One region of the Heyndrickxia sp. FSL K6-6286 genome, then DNA from elsewhere that is predicted to be linked to it. Evidence: riboswitches for the same ligand, from Rfam matches in the RefSeq annotation. Region 1 holds a riboswitch; the other holds the start of a gene.
What was found. Region 1 has a riboswitch for lysine ahead of MHI39_RS08655 (aspartate kinase). Riboswitches for the same ligand answer to the same signal wherever they lie in the genome.
Positions count from the first base shown of each region.

Region 2: it holds a riboswitch for lysine, as region 1 does, so the genes downstream of both, MHI39_RS02125 (amino acid permease) here and MHI39_RS08655 (aspartate kinase) in region 1, are expected to answer to the same signal.

Region 1 covers NZ_CP152029.1:1,717,167-1,729,893, forward strand. The annotation lists gene MHI39_RS08640 (heavy metal translocating P-type ATPase) at 1-753, shown strand, start outside; gene trxA (thioredoxin) at 886-1,200, shown strand; gene uvrC (excinuclease ABC subunit UvrC) at 1,277-3,049, shown strand; lysine riboswitch at 3,110-3,288, shown strand; gene MHI39_RS08655 (aspartate kinase) at 3,402-4,628, shown strand; gene MHI39_RS08660 (YslB family protein) at 4,668-5,120, opposite strand; gene MHI39_RS08665 (succinate dehydrogenase cytochrome b558 subunit) at 5,463-6,074, shown strand; gene sdhA (succinate dehydrogenase flavoprotein subunit) at 6,139-7,890, shown strand; gene sdhB (succinate dehydrogenase iron-sulfur subunit) at 7,961-8,728, shown strand; gene MHI39_RS08680 (thioesterase family protein) at 8,961-9,413, shown strand; gene MHI39_RS08685 (response regulator transcription factor) at 9,601-9,825, shown strand; gene MHI39_RS08690 (MarR family transcriptional regulator) at 10,065-10,523, shown strand; gene racE (glutamate racemase) at 10,534-11,337, shown strand; gene MHI39_RS08700 (GerMN domain-containing protein) at 11,432-12,499, shown strand; gene rph (ribonuclease PH) at 12,607-12,727, shown strand, end outside.
Region 2 covers NZ_CP152029.1:376,413-389,139, reverse strand. The annotation lists gene MHI39_RS02130 (APC family permease) at 1-1,641, shown strand, start outside; lysine riboswitch at 1,739-1,928, shown strand; gene MHI39_RS02125 (amino acid permease) at 2,067-3,512, shown strand; gene MHI39_RS02120 (CBO0543 family protein) at 3,539-4,036, opposite strand; gene MHI39_RS02115 (DUF3231 family protein) at 4,171-4,914, shown strand; gene MHI39_RS02110 (DUF3231 family protein) at 4,842-5,180, shown strand; gene MHI39_RS02105 (glycine--tRNA ligase) at 5,218-6,600, opposite strand; gene MHI39_RS02100 (YceI family protein) at 7,055-7,591, shown strand; gene MHI39_RS02095 (IS1182 family transposase) at 7,689-9,263, opposite strand; gene MHI39_RS02090 (thioredoxin domain-containing protein) at 9,671-10,354, shown strand; gene MHI39_RS02085 (hypothetical protein) at 10,407-10,934, opposite strand; gene MHI39_RS02080 (cation diffusion facilitator family transporter) at 11,324-12,226, shown strand; gene MHI39_RS02075 (ketoacyl-ACP synthase III) at 12,301-12,727, opposite strand, start outside.

The DNA.
Region 1 (12,727 bases):
TTACCTAAAGCGATAAATGTGACTACGCTGCCCGGACATGGGGTCAAAGGAATTGTCGAAAGTAAGAAGATTATTATTGCTAACCCTTCCTATTTTAAAACACAGACAAACTATACACTTATTGGAGTAGAAGAAAAAATAAATAAGTTAGAAGGACAAGGGAAGACTGTTATGCTTATTTCAATCGATGATCAACTTGTTGGAATAATAGCTGTCGCAGATGAGGTAAAGAATTCTTCAAAAAGGGCAGTGCAAAGACTAAAGCAAATGGGTTTGAAAATCATGATCCTTTCAGGAGATAATAAAAACTCGGTTAAAATGATTGGTGAAATGGTTGGTATTAAGCATGTTGAGGCAGAAGTGACACCAGAAATGAAAGCAAGCTGGATAAAAAAACTACAAAATGAAGGAAAAAAAGTAATAATGGTAGGAGATGGAATAAATGATGCTCCTGCATTAACTAGTGCTAATGTAGGAATGGCGATGGGAAATGGCTCAGATATAGCCATTGAATCTGGTGACATTACGATATTAAATAATGATTTAAATAAAATTGCTGATGCTATGATCATCAGTAAAAAAACAATGAGAAATATTAAGCAAAATTTTATCTGGGCATTTATTTACAATGTAATTAGTATTCCTCTTGCTATTACAGGTGTGCTTCCACCTTGGTTTGCAAGTGCAGCTATGGCATTTAGCTCTGTTTCAGTTGTTTTAAATTCATTGCGTTTAAAAAATATTAAATTTTAAATGATTTGTTCATTAGAATAACTAAAAAAATAAGTGGGAATTTTAATGTAGAAACAAATTATTAGCATCTCAATATGAAGGATGTTATACTTGCGTTAGAATTACAGTTATATATAGGAGGTCATTAAACAAATGGCAATTACTCATGTTACTGATCAAAATTTCTCTTCAGAGACTTCTGAAGGATTAGTATTAACAGATTTCTGGGCAACTTGGTGTGGGCCATGTAAGATGATTGCACCAGTACTTGAAGAATTAGATGCTGAAATGGGAGATAAAGTTAAAATCGTAAAATTAGATGTTGATGAAAACCAAGAAACAGCTAGTAAGTACGGTGTAATGAGCATCCCAACATTAATCTTAATGAAAGATGGTCAAGAAATTGATAAAGTTATTGGCTATCAACCTAAAGAAGCATTAGTTGAATTAGTAAATAAACATTTATAATATAAGAATCCGGGTCATATTGACTCGGATTTTTTAGAGGAAACGCATTTTCGACTTTTATGAAAGGTAGAAGAATATGAATGATGTTATCAAAAATAAGTTAGCTCTTCTTCCTGACCAGCCTGGTTGCTACTTAATGAAAGATCGTCAAGGAACCATCATTTATGTTGGGAAGGCGAAGATATTAAAGAACCGAGTTCGCTCTTATTTTACAGGTTCTCATGACGGGAAAACACAAAGGTTAGTAAGTGAAATTGAAGATTTTGAATACATTATCACATCCTCCAATATAGAAGCTCTTATTCTAGAAATAAATCTTATAAAAAAACACGATCCCAAATATAATGTCATGTTAAAGGATGACAAGAGTTATCCATATATTAAGCTTACCCATGAAAGACATCCTAAATTAATTACAACTAGAAAAGTAAAACGTGATAAGGGAAAATATTTCGGACCGTATCCAAATGTACAGGCAGCTAATGAAACAAAAAAACTCCTGGATCGAATCTATCCTCTTAGAAAATGTTCCACACTTCCAGATAGAGTATGCTTATACTATCACCTTGGACAGTGTTTAGCTCCCTGTATTAATGAGGTGAAAGAGGATACCTATAAAAACATCGTTGATGATATAACTAAATTTTTAAATGGTGGCTACAAGGAAATTAAGCTTGAACTCTCAAGAAAAATGGAAGAGGCAGCTGAAAATTTAGAATTTGAAAGAGCAAAAGAGTATCGAGACCAGATTCTAAATATAGAAACAACAATGGAAAAGCAAAAAATAACGATGACTGATTTTACTGACAGAGATGTTTTTGGTTTTTCAGTTGATAAGGGCTGGATGTGTGTTCAAGTCTTTTTTATTCGACAAGGCAAACTTATCGAACGTGATGTTTCTATGTTCCCAATATACAATGAGCCTGAAGAAGAGTTTTTAACCTTTTTAGGACAATTCTATTTAAAGCCTAATCACTTTAAACCAAAAGAGATATTGCTTCCAGAGAATGTAGATATTGAGATTTGTGAACAATTACTGGAGACCAAAGTATTGCAGCCAAAAAAAGGTCAAAAGAAAGACTTAATCAAAATGGCTGAAAAAAATGCTTCTATTGCCTTAAACGAAAAGTTTGCACTTATTGAAAGGGATGAAGAACGGACCATTAAAGCAGTTGAAAATCTTGGTGAAGCGATGGGAATTTATACGCCACATCGTATTGAAGCTTTCGATAATTCAAATATCCAAGGAACAAATCCTGTATCAGCGATGGTTGTATTTATTGATGGAAAATCCGCGAAAAAAGAATATCGGAAGTATAAAATTAAAACTGTACAAGGACCCGATGATTACGAATCAATGAGAGAAGTAATTAGAAGAAGATATAGTAGGGCATTAAGAGAAGAATTACCTTTACCGGATTTAATTATTATTGATGGTGGAAAGGGACAAATTGAAGCCGCACGGGATATACTTGAAAACGAATTAGGATTATCAATACCGCTTGCTGGACTTGCAAAAGATGAAAAACATAAAACATCACAATTATTGGCTGGAAATCCTTTAGAGATGGTACCTCTACCAAGAAATAGCCAAGAGTTTTACTTACTACAAAGAATTCAAGACGAAGTCCATCGTTTCGCTATTTCATTCCATCGTCAATTAAGAGGGAAGAATGCTTTTCAATCGATTTTAGATGAGATAACAGGTATTGGTCCAAAACGAAAAAAGCAACTTCTTCGCCATTTTGGTTCGATGAAGAATATGAAAGAGGCATCAGTGGATGACTTTATAAAGCTCGGTATTCCAAAAAATGTTGCAGTCATACTAAAAGAAAAATTAGACAATTAAGGTAGTCAACTATAGAGCACTATGCTATAATGATAAAAAATTTAATACTTTTATTACTAATTTAGTGGTAGAGGTGCGAAACTAAAGAGTAAAGGCTTGGAGAATGATGAGATTCGTTGAAAAGCTTTGAAAGGGAGTTTCGCCGAAGTGAAAACAGACTCATTCTTTGTTTTCGCTGGTTCAGGGTTTAAGAAATACTGAACTGTCAAGGTATATCACCTTGGAGAGCTATCTCGCAAAGTGTTTTTTCGTAATGTTTATTTATTACGTCATCACAAGCAATGAGATATCGTTCTCATTGCTTTTTTTTGTAGGGATAGGATTTTATATCATGGGAAAGAGGGCGGATTCATTGGGAGTTGTAGTACTAAAATTTGGTGGAACCTCGGTTGGAAATGTTGAGCGTATCAAAAACACTGCAAATCGAATTTTAGATGAAAAAAAGATGGGAAATCAAGTGGTCGTTGTTGTTTCAGCAATGGGTAAAACAACCGATCAACTTGTTACTCTAGCAAAGGAACTATCAAGCTATCCAAATAAAAGGGAAATGGATATGCTATTATCGACTGGAGAGCAGGTGACAATATCACTTCTCTCTATGGCATTAGCAGAAAAAGGTCATTCAGCGATTTCATTTACAGGTTGGCAGGCAGGTATATTAACCGAATCTGTACATAGTAACGCTCGTATTATTGATATTGATCAAAAAAGGATTATTAACCAATTGGCAGAAGGGAATATTGTGATTGTTGCAGGCTTTCAAGGCGTATCAACGGATGGAGAAATTACAACTTTGGGTAGAGGTGGTTCAGATACAACTGCAGTCGCTCTGGCTGCCGCATTAGAAGCAGAAAAGTGTGTAATATATACGGATGTAACCGGTGTATATACTTCTGATCCAAGATTTATACCACAAGCAAGAAAGCTTGAAGCCATTTCCTATGATGAAATGCTAGAGCTTAGTAATTTAGGTGCAGGAGTCTTGCATTCGCGGGCTGTTGAATTTGCTAAAAATTATCAAATTCCATTAGAAGTATGTTCAAGTTTAGAAAGAGTAGCCGGTACAGTTATTGAGGAGGAAGTTACAGTGGAAAAAAGTTTAGTAGTCCGTGGGGTCGCATTTGAGGGAGATATTACAAGAATTACTATTTTTGGTTTGAAAAATAGTTTTCAAAATCTTTCATCCGTTTTTACTACATTAGCAAATAATAATATAAACGTGGACATCATTATACAAAATCAAACAGACGGAGAGGATGCTTATCTTTCATTTTCGATAAAAAATGATGATCTACATGATACAAGTAAAATTTTAGAAGATTATCAAGAAACATTGGGTTTTGATCATTTTGAATATGAAGCTGGTCTTGCAAAAGTATCGATCATTGGTTCTGGGATGATCTCAAATCCCGGTGTAGCAGCAAAGATGTTTTCCACATTAGCTGAACAAAATATAATGATTAAAATGGTAAGTACTTCTGAAATAAAAGTATCTACAGTTATTGAAGAACAACAGATGATTAAGGCAGTAGAATCATTACATACTGCTTTTGGTCTTGATTTAGTTGCAATGAAATAAAATAATGAAGGGTGACCTTGACGGTCACCCTTCATTATTTTAAATATCCGTATCCTTGACATCCCAACGAACAATTAATTTGATTTTTCTATGACGTTTAATGATTTCCTCATATGCCTCAGTTCTTAGCTTGCGCTGTGTTTGAATTTGTTCAGCGATAAAACCTGCTTCTAATTTAAAGCAACTTTCAGTTTTTAAATCAAATTGTCGGCTTATAATGGAACTTGTGAGTTCAAGCTCCATTCCCTTTTTATCTTCTTTTATCAAATGAAGAGATCCCCAGCCTGCTTCTTCAAAAAAGGATATTATCTCATCCATTGATACAAGAGGAAATTTTCTTGCGAGATGCTTCCCAGACCAATATAATATTTCGGGTGTTTCTTTACCAAGTATATCTGGTATCAATATATCACGAATCAATTCGTATCCAAAGGCAGGAACGCTAAGATCCAAATTTTCTGTGTTCATTTCTAATTCTGCAGAAGATTTCAAGTTATTCCCCTCTTTCTCTATGTTTATTATTATATACAAAATTTCATTTCAGTTTAATAAAAATTTTGGAAAGGAATGCAATGAAAAATTATTTAAATAATTCAAAATGATTAGTGCTGCTAGCAATAATTTACTTTATCAATGATTTATATGATTAATACAGCAAAAAAGTATTCGTATTTATGTCGAAATAATGTATACGTTTCCTTGACGGTCACTAAGAGCGGGAGTAAAATGGATATGTCACATAAATGCTATATTTTTGCGTAGGATATTCAAAAAAAAATTTTTTTGAATTACTTTGCTATGCACACACGCTTTTATTAATAAGGGGGGTATAATGTGGCCGGAAATCGTGAGTTTTTAAATCGCAGATTGCATTCATTACTAGGAGTTGTGCCAATTGGAATATTCTTAATTGTCCACCTAGTTGTGAACCATTTTGCAACAGGCGGAGAAGAATCATTCAACAATGCTGTAGGCTTCATGGAAAGTCTACCATTCCTTATTTTCCTTGAAATTATTGTTATTTATTTACCTTTGCTGTTCCATGCAATTTATGGATTATACATTGCGTTTACAGCAAAAAACAATACGAGTAAATTGGGTTATTTTCGAAATTGGATGTTTCTGTTCCAACGAATTTCAGGAGTAATCGTGTTAATCTTTCTTGCATGGCACGTATATGAAACTCGAATTCAAGCAGCTTTAGGGAATGCAGAACTTAATTTCAACTTAATGGAAGATGTATTTTCAAACCCATGGATGATAGGGTTCTACATAGTTGGATTAATTGCAACTACTTTCCACTTCTCTAATGGTTTATGGTCTTTCTGTGTTAGCTGGGGAATTACACAATCTCCACGTTCACAACAAATTGCTAGTTATGTTGTATTAGTAGTATTTGTCGTATTATCAATAATTGGAATTCGTGCAATATTCGCTTTCGTATAAGAGTAAAACAGCAATAAGTAACATTCTTTTAGGAATTATGTTATGAGAAGGAGTGAGTCTTCCAGTGAGTAGAGGAAAAATCATCGTAGTCGGCGGTGGATTAGCTGGCTTGATGTCAACAGTAAAAATTGCAGAGGCAGGAAAACAAGTAGATTTATTTTCATTAGTGCCAGTCAAACGTTCTCACTCTGTTTGTGCACAAGGTGGAATTAACGGTGCAGTGAATACAAAGGGTGAAGGAGATTCACCATGGATTCACTTTGATGATACCGTTTACGGCGGAGATTTTTTGGCTAATCAGCCTCCGGTTAAAGCGATGTGTGAAGCAGCGCCAGGAATTATTCATTTATTCGATCGTATGGGTGTAATGTTTAACCGTACACCAGAAGGTTTATTAGACTTCCGTCGTTTTGGTGGAACTCAACATCACCGTACAGCTTTCGCAGGAGCAACGACTGGTCAACAGTTATTGTACGCGCTTGATGAACAAGTTCGCCGCCATGAAGTAGCAGGTCTAGTAAATAAATTTGAAGGCTGGGAATTTTTAGGGATTGTTCAAGATGATGAAGGAGTTTGTCGTGGAATTGTTGCTCAAAACTTGACATCAATGGAAATTCAAGCTTTTGAGGCAGACGCAGTTATTATTGCATCAGGTGGCCCTGGTATCATTTTCGGAAAATCCACAAACTCCATTATAAATACTGGTTCAGCTGCATCTATTGTTTACCAACAAGGTGCGACTTATGCAAATGGTGAGTTTATTCAGATCCATCCAACTGCGATTCCTGGTGATGACAAATTACGTCTCATGAGTGAATCAGCACGTGGGGAAGGTGGACGAGTTTGGACATATAAAGATGGGAAACCATGGTATTTCCTTGAAGAAAAATATCCTGCATATGGAAACCTAGTACCTCGAGATATCGCCACTCGTGAAATTTTTAATGTGTGTGTAGATATGAAACTTGGAATTAATGGGGAAAACATGGTATATCTAGATTTATCCCATAAGGATCCACATGAGCTTGATGTAAAACTTGGTGGTATCATTGAAATATATGAAAAATTTGTTGGTGAAGACCCACATAAAGTACCTATGAAAATCTTCCCTGCTGTCCATTATTCAATGGGTGGATTATGGGTTGACTATAAACAACATACAAAGATCCAAGGTTTATTTGCTGCTGGTGAATGTGATTATTCTCAGCATGGTGGTAACCGTTTAGGAGCAAACTCCTTACTATCTGCTATTTATGGTGGTATGGTTGCTGGTCCTGAAGCAGTAAACTATATTAATGGATTAGAAAAGAGCACGGATAGCTTATCTTCTTCGATTTTCGATCAGGCTATTAAAAAAGAAGAAGAAAAATGGAATGATATTTTATCATTAGATGGTAATGAAAATGCATATCTTCTTCACAAAGAACTTGGGGAATGGATGACTGATAATGTAACGGTTGTACGTTACAATGACCGTCTTCAAAAAACTGATGATAAAATACTTGAATTGATGGAGCGTTATAATAACATCAACGTAAATGATACAGCAAAATGGAGTAACCAAGGTGCGACATTTACACGTCAGTTAAAAAATATGCTTCATCTTGCTCGTGTCATTACGATTGGTGCATTAAATCGTAATGAAAGTCGTGGTGCTCATTACAAACCGGAATTCGCAAAACGTAATGACGAAGAATGGTTAAAAACGACTATGGCTGATTTCGATGCTTCTACGAATACTCCGAAATTTAGCTACGAGGATGTAGATGTATCCCTTATTAAGCCTCGTGAACGCGACTACACTAAGAAACATTAATAACTATTAGTGTTTTACGTTATTAACTTTATGAACGCGACTATACTAAAACGAAAGAGGAGAAATAAGGATGAGTGAACAAAAAACGGTACGCTTTATTATTACTCGTCAAGATAATCCAAATTCTGCTCCGTATCAAGAAGAATTTGAATTACCGTATCGTCCAAATATGAACGTAATTTCATCATTAATGGAAATTCGTCGGAATCCAGTAAATGCAAAAGGTGAAAAAACAACGCCTATTACTTGGGATATGAACTGTTTGGAAGAAGTTTGTGGCGCATGTTCAATGGTTATAAATGGTAAGCCTAGACAGTCCTGTTCTGCTTTAATTGATAAGCTGGAACAACCGATTCGTTTAGAACCAATGCGTACATTCCCAGTTATTCGTGACCTGCAAGTAGATCGCAGTCGTATGTTTGATTCCTTGAAAAAGGTAAAGGCATGGATTCCAATTGATGGTACTTATGATCTAGGTGAAGGGCCACGTATGCCAGAGAAAAAACGTCAATGGGCATATGAATTATCTAAATGTATGACTTGTGGTGTTTGCTTAGAAGCATGTCCGAATGTAAATAGCAAATCCAATTTTATTGGACCGGCTCCACTATCACAAGTTCGTTTATTTAATAGCCACCCTACAGGTGCAATGAATAAAGATGAGCGTTTAGAAGCAATCATGGGAGATGGAGGACTTGCAAACTGTGGTAACTCTCAAAACTGTGTGCAATCATGTCCAAAAGGTATTCCTTTGACTACTTCCATCGCTTCATTAAATCGTGCAGCTACATTCCAAATGTTTAAAAACTTCTTCGGAAGCGATCATATGGTAGATTAATTTAGACGGCCGTCCACATGTGTGGGCGGCTTTTTACTTATATAACATCCCTCTATCTAACCCCGTTTTATTCCACTTCTAGCTTCTTTATGGAAATAAAAAGAGTAAACTATAAATTTCAGAAGTTTGATTTACCTGATAATTCAGTGAAAACACTTTCCACAGAATTATTTTCTCGCTATAATAGAATAGAATGAATGCTCATTCATTTATAGGGGAGGAGAAATAAATGATGAAAAATATATCCTATATAGAAAACTTTGATGAATGGAGAAAAGGCTTTTCTTTTTATCATCCTATAACTGTTCGTTTTTCAGAAACAGATATGTTTGGTCACTTAAATAACACAGTCCCATTTACTTATTTTGAGGAGGCGAGAATTGAATTTTTAAAACAAAAAGCATTTATGCAAGATTGGATAAAGGAGACAACTCATGCAATTCCCGTTGTAGCGGATCTACAATGTGATTACATAAAGCAGGTATTTTTCGGTGAGACGCTTAATATTTTTGTTAAGGCTAATAAAGTTGGAACCTCTTCGGTAGATATTCATTATATGGCAGTAAATGAACAAAATGAAATTTGTTTTGTCGGAAGAGGTGCAATGGTTCAAATTTCAACAGAGACAGGGAAAGGAATACCTTGGACTGAAGAGGAAAAATTAAAATTAGCTACTAGTCATTAAAAATTATCAGTATTAATTTCAGTCGTAAGCTACAAAAAAATAAATAAACAGCACATTTTTCTCTTTTTCTTTTATTCCTTGCTAATACAATGTCACTCTAATTATTTCTTTCACATATGATAATCTGACAATCAAATTACCCATCCCCGCGGTTTAAAGCTGGCGAAGGCAAGGAGGGTTACAATAGTTGAAGGACAACGAATTCACACACAAACCGCTGCTTACAAAAAGAGAAAGAGAAGTGTTCGAGCTGTTAGTTCAAGATAAGACAACAAAAGAAATTGCAAGCGAATTGTTTATAAGCGAGAAAACAGTTCGAAATCATATTTCCAATGCCATGCAAAAGCTTGGAGTCAAGGGGCGTTCTCAAGCTGTAGTGGAACTTCTTCGCATGGGAGAATTAAAGCTTTAACCAAGAAACCGACTGCCAGACTGCAGTCGGTTTTGCTTTGAATTTTAAATGTGAAGCTTAATAAAAACATGCTTGAATTTTTTTAGAAAAAAGGTGACAATATTTCTAGTACTATTTAATAGATAGCTTATGAAAGTTCAGAGGAATTGATGTTTGATTCGTGGGTTTAGTAAGAATGAACCATACTTAATATCCGACTTTCAACCTCTAACTTCTAATTGATAGGGGGTTCTTCATTAATGAATAATGAAGGAAATGTACAACAACATCCAAAAGATATTGTTGCAACAATAGAAAAGGATCTGCGTTATATCTCAGCAATTATTAAGCAAAAGGGCAGGGAATTATTAAGTAATTATACGATCACGCCTCCGCAATTTGTTGCCTTACAGTGGCTATTTGAAGAAGGGGACATGACAATTGGTGAATTATCGAATAAAATGTATTTAGCATTTAGTACTACTACTGATTTAATCGATCGCATGGAAAAGAACGAATTAGTTGTGAGGGTAAAAGACCCGCATGATCGACGAGTAGTACGTATTCACCTTTTGGATAAAGGGAAACAAATGATAGATGAAGTCATTCAAAAAAGACAAGGATATTTACAAGATATTCTTTTTAATTTTTCTTCAGATGAGGTTCTTCAATTAAAAGACAGCCTCATGAAATTACATCAAGAAATGAGAGAAGAATGAGGCGAGATTTTTGAACCAACCAATTGGTATTATTGATTCAGGTGTTGGAGGATTAACGGTTGTTAAGGAAGTACTCAAACAATTACCTAATGAAAGTATTATGTACGTAGGTGATACGGCACGTTGTCCATACGGCCCCAGACCTGTAAGTGAAGTGAAAGCTTTCACATGGCAAATGACAAGATTCTTATTAAAAAGAAATATTAAAATGCTTGTTATTGCCTGTAATACTGCAACAGCAGTTGTGTTAGACGAAATTCGTTCTGAACTAAAAATCCCTGTTCTTGGAGTTATTTATCCTGGAGCAAGGGCAGCCTTAAAATTAACAAAAACATTTAAGGTTGGCATATTAGGCACGATTGGTACTATTCAAAGTGGAGCGTATGATAGAGCTTTGAAATCAATTAATAAAAAGACAAGCATCACTTCCTTAGCATGTCCGAAGTTTGTACCGCTAGTTGAAAGCGGTGAATATAAAAGTGCTATTGCAAAAAAAATAGTTGCGGAGACATTGTATCCAATTCAAAAAAGTGATATTGATACATTAATACTTGGATGCACACACTATCCTTTGTTAGGAGAAATCATTAAGAATGTGATGGGTGATCATGTGCAGGTGATTAGTTCAGGTGATGAAACCGCAAGAGAAATTAGTACAATCCTATATTTTCGTCATATTATGAATATGAATGAAACAACACCAAAACATCACTTTTTTACAACAGGATCGAGTAGTATTTTTAGTAATATTGCTTCATCATGGCTTGAACGAGAGATAAAGGATGTAGAGACCATATACTTAGGAGATGAATAACTCCTGAGTATATGGTTTTTTATTTGAAAACGGTCTATTTTGAAAAGAAAGCTCGTATACATATTAGTACAAACTGTCCTAGGAGGGGTACGATATGTCTAAAAAAACAAAGGCAACGGTAGCCGTTACATTATTAGCATCAAGTGTATATTTATCTGGTTGTGGTTTATTTGGAGAGGAAAAAATGGAGAAAATTGATCCTCCTCAAAAGGTTACTTCATTGAAAAATGCTGATTCCTTAAAAAGTACTGAAAAGAATAGTAATGAAGAAAAAAATACTGTGATGACTGAACTGTATTTAATTGATAAAAACGGTTATGTCGTTTCACAAACATTGCCATTACCGAATAAATCGGGAGTTGCTGCACAAGCTTTAGAATATTTGGTAAGTGATGGACCAGGTCAAGATTTAATACCTAACGGGTTCCGAACAGTCCTACCTGCAAACACAAATATAAGTGTGAACGTTGAAAAAGATGGTACTGCAGTAGTTGATTTTTCTAAGGAATTCAAAAATTACGATAAAGCGGATGAGGAAAAAATTCTTCAATCGATAACCTGGACATTAACCCAATTTGATTCAATCGATAAAGTTAAATTAATGGTAAATGGCGAACCTTTAAAGGAAATGCCAGTTAATGGAACACCGATTAATCAAGAAGGATTAACGCGAGCTAATGGTATCAATAATGACTTGTCAGATGTAATCGATGTGACTAATACACATCCGCTTACAGTCTATTATTTAGCTGAAAATGGTGGTCATTCATACTACGTACCTGTAACAAAACGTGTCCAGAATATAGAATCTACTGATGTGAATGCAGAGATTAAACAAATTGTTGCAGAATTAGTTAAAGGGCCTAATAAAAATTCTCCTCTTGTTAGTGCATTCCAATCTGATGTAGCGCTATTGGAAGATCCTGTTATTAAAGATGGGCAAGTTACGTTAAATTTTAATGAAAATATTCTAGGAAGCTTTGAGGAAAAGAAGATTGCAGACAGTGTTTTAAAACCACTGGTTTATACATTAACAGAGAAAAAGGAAATTAAAAGTGTAGCAGTTGAAGTTGATGGAAGTTCTAAACTTGTCAATGAAAATGGTGAGCCACTAACAGAACCAGTAACACGGCCGGAAAATGTGAACACTGGTAGTTTTTAATCATAAAAGTTTGATATACTATATACTGTGAATAAAGAGGTTGGCATTTTGCCACCTCTTTTTATTGGTAGAACTTTTTATTATATAAGTTAAGGGAGGATATTTACATGCGGGTTGATGGTAGGGAAAAACTACAATTACGACCAATACATATAGAAACTGATTACTTAAAACACCCTGAAGGTTCGGTATTAATTACAGTTGGTGATACAAAAGTAATTTGTACAG
Region 2 (12,727 bases), 1.3 Mb from region 1:
TGGTATACGATCCCGATAGCGATCGGCGTTTTATTTCTTTTAGCAGCACTTACCTTATCTTATCGTCAAATTATTTTCTCTTACCCTCAGGGTGGAGGTGCTTATATTGTCTCTAAGGAAAATCTCGGTATCAATCCTGGTTTAATTGCGGGAGGTTCTTTATTAGTTGATTATATACTAACCGTGGCTGTTAGTATTTCAGCAGGAACCGATGCCATCACATCAGCGTTTCCTATCTTGCACGAGCATAATGTGTTTATTGCCGTCATGCTTGTCATTTTTATTACAATATTAAATTTACGTGGTTTAACTGAATCTGCAGCAGTTTTAGCCTATCCTATCTATTTATTTGTTTTTGCTTTAGTGATGCTGATTTTTGTAGGGATGTTTAAAATTGCAACAGGGCAAGTGTCACCACAATTGCATACATCCATTGGGACACCGGTAGCAGGAATTTCTTTATTCCTATTACTACGCGCCTTTTCATCAGGCTGCTCAGCTTTGACTGGTGTAGAAGCGATTTCGAATGCTGTCCCAAATTTTAAAGCACCGGCTGCAAAAAATGCTGCTGCAACATTAGCCTTAATGGGATTTATTCTTGCTGTTCTATTCTCGGGAATTACTTTTTTAACCTATTGGTTTGGAATTGCTCCTAAAGGAAATGAAACGGTGATTTCTCAAATTGCAGCACAAACATTCGGACGAAATTTCCTTTATTTCTTTGTACAAGGAACTACTGCATTAATATTAGTACTTGCTGCTAATACAGGTTTCTCGGCATTTCCTATGTTAGCTTACAGTTTATCCAGGGATAAGTATATGCCAAGAATGTTCTCGATTAGAGGGGATCGTTTGGGATACTCAAATGGAATCATTTTTTTAAGCATTGCTTCTATTTTGCTCATCATAGCATTTAAAGGAAAAACAGAGCATTTAATTCCCTTATATGCAGTAGGCGTTTTTATTCCATTTACCCTTTCTCAAACAGGTATGAGTATGAAATGGTTAAGAGAAAAACCGAAAGGATGGATTGGTAAACTTGCTATTAATTTAATAGGGGCACTTATTTCATTTCTTGTACTAGCGATTCTTTTTGTAACTAAATTCCATCAGGTTTGGTTTGTCATTATCTTCCTACCTATTGTTGTATATACGTTTTATCAGATAAAAAAACATTACTCAGCGGTTGGAGAACAGCTACGTTTATCAAAGCATATAGAGGAAGAAATTAAGGGAAACATTTTTATAGTGCCTGTTGCGGGAATAACAACGGTTGTGGATCGCTCGATTAATTATGCAAAATCTTTATCTGATCAAGTAATTGCTGTATATGTTGCCTTCGATAAGGAAGATGAAAAAAAGATGGAGCTACAATGGGCTGAATTAAATAATGGGGTTCGCCTTGTGACACTTTATTCATCCTATCGGAGTATACTTCATCCTTTGTGTAAATTTTTAGAAACGATACAAGCCAAAGCAACAGAAAAGCATTATATGGTGACTGTATTAGTCCCACAATTCATCCCTAAAAAAAGATGGCACACTATTTTACACAATCAATCAGCTCTATTGATAAGAGCCAGATTGCTGTGGCAAAAGGACATTGTTGTTTCAACATTGCCGTATAAATTTAAAAAATAGAAGCCAAAATATCGTTTCAAAAAATTTACCATTGATTTATTATAAAATTATTTTATAATAGTAAATTATGAACTAAATAAAAAAATCCTCATCAAACCGATGGGGTAGAGGTCGCGGTTATTAAGAGTAAGACGGACGAGATCCAGAGAGATTGATAACTCCATCTGAAAGGAATAACTGCCGAAGCTTGTACACATCTCTGTGTGTATCGGCTGGGGCTGTATCCAAATAGGAGCAGAACTGTCACGTTTATTGATTCCAAATGAACGTGTTGTGCTATCTTCGGAAGGTATGATGCGGGGTGTTTACAATGCCGCGAAATCTTTTTCGTGGCATTTTTGTTTATTCCCCACCCTTCCAATAATCAATTAAGCGACCACCTCTTAAGGTCCGACGCTTATTATGAAAAGGGAGTGTATTTCTACATGGATAATCAACAAGAACCTCAACTAAAACGCAAATTAAAATCCCGACATCTATCGATGATTTCACTTGGAGGTACTATTGGTACCGGTCTCTTCTTGGCTAGTGGTGGAGCGATCCATACAGCAGGCCCAGGTGGAGTAATCGTCGCATATCTATTAATCGGAATCATGGTTTATTTTCTAATGACCAGTCTTGCAGAGATGGCTGCCTTTATGCCTGTATCTGGAACATTCAGTACGTATGCATCAAGATTTGTTGATCCCTCTTTGGGGTTTGCTCTTGGATGGAATTACTGGTATAACTGGGCGATTACAATTGCCGCAGAATTATCAGCAGTCACTATAATTATGAAGTTCTGGTTTCCACATACTCCTTCTTTAATTTGGAGTAGTATTTGCTTAGTCATTATGTTTCTCTTAAATTATTTATCTGTTAAAGGATTTGGTGAAGCTGAATTTTGGTTTTCCCTCATTAAAGTCATAACTGTTATGGTATTTATTATTACAGGTTTTTTAATGATCTTCGGCATTATGGGTGGCGAACCTGTAGGTTTTAAGAACTTCACTGTTGGTGATGCCCCATTCCATGGCGGATTCATGTCCATGCTTGGAATATTTATGGCTGCAGGATTCTCATTTCAAGGTACAGAACTTCTTGGAGTAGCTGCAGGTGAAAGCGATGATCCAGAGAAAAGTATTCCAAAAGCTGTTCGACAAGTATTCTGGCGTATTCTTTTATTTTATATATTAGCTATCTTAGTAATCGGTCTTCTTATCCCTTATACTGACAAAAATTTAGCGATGGAAGATGTTGCAATGAGCCCTTTTACTATTATTTTTGATAAAGCTGGAATTGCCTTTGCAGCATCAGTAATGAATGCAATCATTCTGACAGCTGTATTATCTGCAGGAAATTCAGGGATGTATGCATCTACTCGTATGTTATGGGATTTAGCACGGGATGGGAAAGCACCAAAGTTTTTAGCAAAATTGAATAAAAACGGAGTACCAGTTAATGCATTAATCGTAACATCTTTAGTTGGAACAATTGCCTTTCTGGCCTCATTTTTTGGTGATGGTGTTGTGTATGTTTGGTTGCTCAACGCTTCCGGAATGTCAGGGTTTATTGCATGGCTGGGCATCGCGATTAGTCACTATCGATTTAGAAAAGCTTATGTGGCACAAGGTCGTGATTTAAATGACTTACCTTATCGATCAAGGCTATTTCCATTCGGACCAATCTTCGCCTTTATCCTATGTGCAATTGTTATATTAGGACAAAATTACTCATCATTTTTAGGTGGGCATATTGATTGGACAAGTATTTTAATTTCTTATATCGGTTTACCACTATTTATCATCGTTTGGTTAAGCTATAAGTTCATTAAAAAAACAAAAATCGTACCTCTTGAGGAATGTGATTTTAGTACAAATAAAAATTACTAATATTGACCGTCTCTGACGGTCTTTTTTTATACCGGTACATGGAAGATCCATAGAAAAAGAAAAGCAGTTATAACGGAAAGAGCATAAACAAGCAACGGTTTAAGCATATGCAATCTCATAAATGTATACATAACGAAATAAAATGGAAGCTCCATCCAAAATCCCCATCCATGGTCAAATTCAATCTCATTAAAGTAAATAAATAAACCTTCAATTAGCATGGAGCCTATAACCCACTTACTTAAAAAAATAAACTTTTTTATTTTCCTTACCCCCTCTGGATAACGGGATAAGTACAATAAGGATAATAATGGTAGGAGAACTAGGACATTAAATAATTCTATTTCTTTTTCAGATAGAAAAGGGGAATGATATTTCCAAAGCCAATAGTCCCTACATAATACAATATAAGTTAAATTACAAGTAATTACATATAATAACGTTGTGTGATAGTCTCTCCAATTTTTTAGATACCCTTTCCAAATCAATATAATCAACAATAAAACTGTCACTGTGATGCTCATTTAATTACTCCCATCTAGTCTCTTGCCTATGATTATTTTTTCCAAGCCGGAAGTTTCTATCCACTAATTATTTGCGGTTGAACGGATAAAAAATGCCGAATATCAAAAAATAAAAATGAAAGAGGTGATTACAAATGAAGGAACGGAACACAAAACTAACTAGTCCCGAAATAGGAGCTCTTTGGGGAACTTATATGAATAATACAATGGCTTGGTGCCTTATTACTTATTTTCTTCATCATATTAAAGATAGTGAGATTGAAAAAATTCTACAAAAGTCACTGGATTTTACTAATATACGAATACAAAAAATTATAACTATATTTAACGAGGAAAATATCCCCATTCCAAACGGTTTTACAGAAAGGGATATTAACCTAAATACACCACCACTGTTTAATGATCCTTTTGCCTTAAGCTTTGTTTATAATATGGGAAGATTGGATATGATTTTTTACTCATTTGCCATTGTAAATACTGCAAGACATGATATCACTTCCTTCTTTTCAGCTGCATTATCTGAAGCTTCTATGCTATATGAAGATGCAGTAGTTTTACTATTATCAAAGGGATTATATGACCGTCCCCCAAATATTCCGTATCCTACAGAAGTTAAATACATAAAAAAAGAAACCTATATAAATGGGATATTTCATAAAAGAAGACCATTAAATGTTAATGAATTGACTGAAATCTTCTTTAATATCGAAAGAAACTACTTTTCTATTCTGTTATGTACGGGTTGCTTGCAAGTTGTTCGTGATAAGGAAGTAAAGGACTTTATAAAGAAAGGAAAGGAAAGGAAATTTCAACTAAACAAATTAAATTTTTTAATGATCTATTATTCAAGGAAGATTTACTTGGAATCACTACTGTAAATATGGAGGTAACAGACTCACAGAATTCCCCTTTTTCTGATAAATTAATAATGAATCTGTTCAATACTTTAAATGCACTGGATATTTCATTGCTCGGGCATTCATTATCCACTTCATTACGAACGGATTTAACCGTACAAATTAGTAAGATTATCGCTGAAATTCTGTCCTATACGAAGGATGGTTTTGACTTAATGGTAAATAGAGGCTGGTTAGAGGAACCTCCTGCAGCTCCTGATCGAAGAGCTCTTGAAAAAAATGAATAACGAAATAAGGAGGCTTCCATAGGAGCCTCCTTATTCATTAAAATTGAATTTTTTCTTCTAAAAAGCTTTTTAGTTCTGAAATTGGAAGACGAGTTTGTTCCATAGTATCCCGATCACGAACCGTTACCATATGATCTTCTTTTGAATCAAAGTCATAAGTAATACAGAATGGAGTACCAATTTCATCTTGTCGACGATAACGTTTTCCGATTGAACCAGTTTCGTCAAAGTCAACCATATAGTGTTTAGCTAAATCAGCGAAGATCTCCCTTGCTTCATCAGATAATTTTTTCGATAATGGTAGGATTGCTGCTTTATACGGTGCAAGTGCTGGGTGCAAATGCATAACTGTTCTCGACGTACCATCCTCTAATGCTTCTTCTTCATAGGCATTAATCATAAATGCTAGTGTTACACGGTCTGCTCCTAAAGATGGTTCAATACAATACGGAACATAGCGTTCATTTGTTTCTTGATCCAAATAGGTAAAATCTTCACCAGAAAATTGCATATGCTGTTTTAAATCGTAATCTGTTCTTGAAGCGATTCCCCATAGCTCTCCCCATCCAAATGGGAATTTGTATTCAAAGTCCGTTGTTGCATTACTATAATGTGATAGTTCTTCCTCAGAATGATCACGGAGACGAAGATTTTCTTCTTTTACTCCAAGTGATAATAACCAATTCTTCGCATATTCCTTCCAGTAATTAAACCACTCTAACTCTTCACCAGGTTTACAGAAAAATTCTAATTCCATTTGTTCAAATTCACGGGTACGGAAGGTGAAGTTTCCTGGAGTAATTTCATTACGGAAGCTTTTACCGATTTGGGCAATACCAAATGGTAATTTCTTACGCATCGTACGTTGAACATTTTTAAAGTTTACGAATATCCCTTGTGCTGTTTCCGGACGAAGGAAAATTTCGTTTGTGCTCGTTTCAGTTACACCTTGGAACGTTTTGAACATTAAATTAAATTGACGAATCCCTGTAAAATCTTTACTACCACAATCTGGACAAGCAATATCATATTCCTTCATAAGCTCTTCCATTTTTTCAAACGGGAGCCCATCAACAATAATTTCTGTCCCTTTTGCTTCTGCTGCATTTTCAATTAATTTATCTGCACGATGTCTCGCTTTACAATTTTTACAATCGATCATCGGATCATTAAAGTTACCAATATGGCCAGATGCTTCCCATGTTCTTGGGTTCATTAAAATAGCTGAATCAAGACCTACATTATAAGGGGATTCTTGAATAAACTTTTTAGTCCAAGCCTTTTTAATATTATTCTTCAACTCTGTACCAAGTGGACCATAATCCCATGTATTTGCAAGACCTCCATAAATCTCTGATCCAGGAAATACAAATCCACGGTGCTTCGCATGTGATACAATTTGTTCCATAGTTACTGCCATAGTTATTCTCTCCTTTTCGTAAAAATCAAAAAGCTCTCGTTCCCAGGCTCGTTTAAGCCTGGGGACGAGAGCTATACTCACGCGGTTCCACCCCAGTTGATGTGTAAATATACACATCCACTTTCTTACAACGACTCCAGATTGCCGTTTCACTAAAACTTCTTATCAGGCTTCCACCTTCCCTGACTCGCTAGCAAAGAATACATTTAGCTACTATTGATCCTTCAATGTCGTCCATATTTTTAAGATTATATTACCCCAATGGAGGAATATAAGTCAATGGACGGTAGCTCTTTATTGTTAACACCTACTATAAAAAAGTTATTAAATATGATATTTTTACATAAAATAATTGACAAATGGAGGTTATGAAAATATAATTATATTTAAATCACCAACTATAAAATATATAGCAACTTACATTAAGTAATTAATATAAATGGAGGAATGAAATATGACAATGTCAAAATGGACTGTTGACACAGCACATAGTAGTATTGATTTTTCAGTAAAACATATGATGGTATCTAAAGTAAAAGGAGCTTTTCAACAATTCTCTGCTGTAGTTGAAGCTGATCCAACAAACCTAGAAACAGCAAACATCGATTTCAGCATTGATGTCGCAAGTATCGACACTAGAAATGCAGATCGTGATAACCACTTACGCTCTGCTGATTTCTTTGATGTTGAACAATATCCAACGATGACCTTTAAAGCAAACAAAATTGTGAAAACAGGTGAAGATGAATACAATGTTACAGGTGATGTTACACTTCATGGCGTTACACGCGAAGAAACATTTGCAGTGACATTCGAAGGATTAGCAAAAGATCCAATGAGTGGAGCGGAAAAAATCGGCTTCAGTGCTAATGGAAAAATCAAACGCAGCGACTATGGTTTAACTTGGAATGCAGCTCTTGAAACTGGCGGTGTCCTAGTTGGAGATGAAATAAAAGTAGCTATTGAAATCGAAGCAGCGAAGGAAGCGTAAAAAGAGGCTGGGACATAACTAGCTTCAAATAGTGAAAAAGTTGAATTTGAGCGAACTCAAATTCAACTTTTCCTATTTTTGTGTGTTAATTCTTCTATTACCGTAGTTGTTTGGCCGTGAATTTTCTTAAATTCACGGCCATTAATGCGAGTCCCATTTCATTTTCTACCTTCGATTTTCCTCGTACAGAAAATCGAGTGAAACGTAAATTAGCCTTCAAGAATCCAAAAACTGGTTCCACATCGATTTTGCGTTTTCGATAGATGGAGCTCGTTTTCTCTTCTGAAAGCTTCGCTCTCACATATACTTTTTGTTGTTCCCATTGTTCATTCACCATTAGTTTTCGATTGTTGCCTTCTTTCGCTTTTGTACATGATGAACGGAATGGACATCCCGAACAGTCCTCACACTCGTAGATCTTGAACCTTCGTTGGAATCCCGTACGATCAGTACGGACAGAATGATATTGAAATTCAAGACGTTTCTGGTTAGGGCATATATATGTATCTGTTTCTTCACAATACTGCCAGTTGTCGGGATTCAATGGGTTTTGTTTGTACTTTTTCTTTTGCTCCTTCAAATACAGATTATACGTAATCAGTGCTTCTCGTTTTCTGTTCAAAAGGATATCATTATAGTTTTGTTCACTACCATAACCTGCATCTGCGACAATATGTTTCGGTAACACGAAATAATGGTTCTCGATTTCATCAAGAAATGGAATTAACGTACGTGTATCTGTTGGGTTTGAAAATAAACTATAGGCAAGCGTGTATTGCCCTTCTGTTGCGATTTGTACATTGTAACCAGCTTTCAATTGTCCGTTTTGCATATAATCATCTTTCATTCGCATAAATGTCGCGTCCAGATCTGTTTTGGAATAGCTATTACGTGTGCCTAAAATTTCAAAGTCTCGTTGATATTTTTGTTTTCGTAAGACAAAATCAATCAACTGTTTACGCACTTGTTTCGGGTATTTGCGTTCACTTCTTAAAGCTTTTCGTTCTGGAACGTCTGATGATTCCTTAATTTGTTTATCATACTCAGCTACGACATTGTCCACTTTTCCTACCAATTGAGCGAGCTCTTTCAATGATAATTGTTCATCACCTTCCCGTTCAATTTCAGGTATAATTTCGTTCTCAAGTAGCTCGTTATATAGCTGGTTTGACCTTTCAATTAAACTGTGATGATATTTCTCAATCGATTTCTTCCAGACAAACGTAAATTTATTCGCATTTGCTTCAATCTTTGTACCATCAATAAAAATTGCTTCTTGATCGATTAGTTTTTCTTCGATTAATTGGCAACGAAATTGGACGAAACATTGGCGAATTAATTCTTTCACATCTGAATGAACACGGAATCGATTGATTGTACGGTAGCTTGGTTCATACCCTTGTGATAGCCACATCATCCGGATACTGTCTTTTAATAGGGCTTCAATTTTTCGCCCTGAAAAGACAGATTGGGTGTAGGCACATAAAATAATTTTAAGCATCATGCGTGGATGATAAGCAGGATAGCCCTCATTTCGCAGAAATGGTTCGAAAACTTCATGAGGAATACTTTCAACTAGATGATGGATATGAAAGGCAATATCATTTTTTTGTAATTTTACTTCTAAATCTAAAGGCAAAACTAATTGATTCATGGTATAATTTTTAAACATAAGGATCCTTCTTTCTGTATAATTTTGTTGTGGTGACTTAATTTTATCAGAAGTGGTCCTTATTTTTGTTAAAAAAATAATCAAAGCCGGTGAAATTTTACTTGTCGTAAAATTTCACCGGCTTTTTCATCTCAGAGGTGGGTTTTGTCCCAGCCTCTTTTTTAGGCTGCCACGTATAGTTGATTGCTCTTGTCAAAAGCGATTTAGCAATTATTATGGAGCTTGTAGCTCTTTTCTCAGTGGAATGAGAGGTGTAACGTTATAACTACATCTAAATAGAAACTATGTTTGAGAAAAGAGCCATTTTTTACAATTCCATGTCATTGCGGTCTATAACTTGACGTTTCAAACTACATTATGTAAAACTTACGTTAAATTAGAAACTATAATGGTAAAGGTGTGCAATTATGGCAAAGTCAAAAAAAGCTAATAAATCAGGAAGTTCATTTTTTTGGATCGTTATTGTAGTAGCTGTAGTCTTACTTGCATTAATTGTATTTTTAAGTAAACAATCTTCTGATGAACCAAAACAGGACGAGACCTTCTCATTTGATTATAGTAATCAGCCATTTGAAGGTGATGAAAATGCCCCAGTTGAAATTGTTGAATTTGGAGATTACAAATGTCCAGCTTGTAAAGATTTTAATGATACTGTCTATCCAGTGATTCAGAAGGATCTTATTGAAACAGGTAAAGCCAAATTATATTTTATGAACTATCCATTCATTTACAAGGATTCGGAACGCTCAGCACAATTTGCTGAAACCGTTTATCAAGAACTTGGAAATGATGTATTTTGGAAATTCCATCATCTTCTGTATAGCAAACAGCCTAAAGAAGAAAAAACTGATTTCTTTACTCTCAAAGTCCTTAAAGATTCATTAGCTGAATTGGTGAATGAAGCAGATGTAAAGAAAGTGGAAGAGGCATTTAAAAATAAGGAATATAAGGATGCATTAGCAAAAGATCGATCCTATGTGAGCGAATTAAAAATCGACTCCACCCCTTCCCTCTTCATCAATGGAAAGAAATTCACAGGCAGTTCCTATGATGAATTTATTCAAGAAGTGAAAGATGCGGCTAAAAAATAATAATAAAAAAAGAAACGCTTGATTTTTCAAGGGTTTCTTTTTTTATTAACTCTTATTGATCAATTGTTTTAATAGTCATAAATATTCTTGAGAAAACATCTAAAATGTTTACCTCATTTACAGTATCATTATATAAACCATATCCCCAAGATTTCTCAGTATCATTTGATAGGTGGTAATATCCAGAGGCATATTCACCTGAATCTGTATCTGGAAATGCTTCATATTCAATTTCTGCTTCAATGAAAGGTACATGGGACTTTTTCGATTCAATAAAGAAAAATGGAATACCATAATTTTTATAGATTTTTGCATATGGAGCTCTAGCTGCTTCTATTAAATGCTCCTTCATAATAAAGATTGCATCATATTTTGAGGATAGATTTCCTTTTCTTATATCATTTAAATCGATGTTTTTAAAAACAATGTTCCTTTCCCGAACATCAGGTATTTTACCAACAACACCAATAGTCAAATCTCGCCCTTCATATAACGGGCTATCCTTGACCTCATTTTTATCCATACTACAAGCTGCTAACGTGGATATCAACAAAAAGAGCAGTATAATTTTTCTCCTCATTTAACCCTCCCGAGTCCATACTTTTTCCTAATAATAGCATATATTCCCACAGGAAAATTCACCTAAATATCTTTGAAGCTAATAAAAAAAGCACAAATCGAAGTTTTTTTGGAGTACTATGATGGTTACAAAAAGTAATGTTAATGTTTGTTATTCTTTTCACGGAAACGAGCGGAGCTTAAGTAAAGAGATTTATTATAAAAATTTGGAAAAAGACACATACTAATTTGGTATTGTTTTTCGTGAAGGAAACATTTTTAGTTCATGATTAAAACCGTAGATTCACTCAACTATCTTTCTCTAGACCCACCAACACTGCGTTTGTTATGATACAAAGGCAACGTTAAAAAGTTACAAAAGACCGTTTTTTTTGATTGGGGTGTTTTACATTGGGGAAAAGGGAAGCCATTGCTAAAAAAATTGCATGGATTAGTGTATGGAGTAATATCCTCTTAACCTTAGGGAAAATGATTATAGGCTGGTATGCACATAGTGATGCCGTATTTGCTGATGGAATCCACTCTGCTGCTGATGTGTTCGCCTCTGTCATTGTTCTATTAGTTATTAAAATTGCAAACAAACCTGCAGATAAAGAACACCCATATGGACACGGAAAAGCAGAAGTCATTGTATCTGGAATTGTTGGTATTTTATTGTTGTTAGTAGCCCTTTATATTGTTTATGAAGGAATTAGTGGCTTCTTCCACCCAATAGAGACACCTAATATTCTAGCAATGTATGTTGCAATCTTTTCTTATCTGTTTAAGGAATTCTTATATCGTTCCTCTATGAAAGTAGCTAAAGCTCATAATAGTAAAGCGATTGAAGCCATAGCATTTGATCATAAAGCGGATATAGTTGCTTCGATTGCTGCAGCCATAGGGGTATTATTATCGGTTATTGGAGAAAAAACTGATATTACGATTTTACTTTATGGTGATAAGGTAGCCAGTATCTTTGTTGCATATTTAATCTTTAACATTTCAAAGGAATTACTCAGTGAGGCATTTAATATCCTTTTAGAAAGAAATATTGATATGGATACACTCCAAGATTTTGTAACCATTATTTCTACATTTAAGGATGTCAAACGAATCGATAAAATCCGTGCTAGAGACCATGGCCACTATATTCTTGTTGATTTGAGAATTTCTGTTGATCATAGTAAAACAATAAAGGAAGGTCATGATCTTGCTAGAGAAATTAAACACGCACTGATGAGCAACTACGATAATATTCAAGAGGTGCTTATTCATTTAAATCCTTATTACACGAATGAGGAAAAAGAATAAGTAAGACGAAGCTGTCTATACTGAGGTCTACCCTCTTTACCTTTTAGACAGCCCGTCTGTAGTCCTTATTTCTTCTAGAGATTCCATTTTATTAAGAGACCTGCATGTGTGAGTCCTCCACCAAATCCGTACATTAAAAGAGTCTCTCCGTTCTTTACTTTTCCTTCTTTTATAGCTAAATCCAATGCTAAAGGAATAGAAACGGATGATGTGTTTCCAAAGTATTGCATACTAGTTAATGTCTTCTCCAGCGATATTCCTGTTCTATCACATACAGTTTCGATCATTCTAAGGTTCGCACTGTGCGGGATGAACCAGTCTACCTCATTTAGCGACATGCTGTTTTTTTCCAATAATTGCTCGATTCCTTCTGGTAATGTTCGAGCAACCCATTTATAGACTTCTCTCCCGTTCTGCACCATCTTCTTACTATCGATCAGCTCCTGCCCGTGCATTGTTGTCGATAGATGCGTTCGATAGACATTTTGCCCTCCATCACCA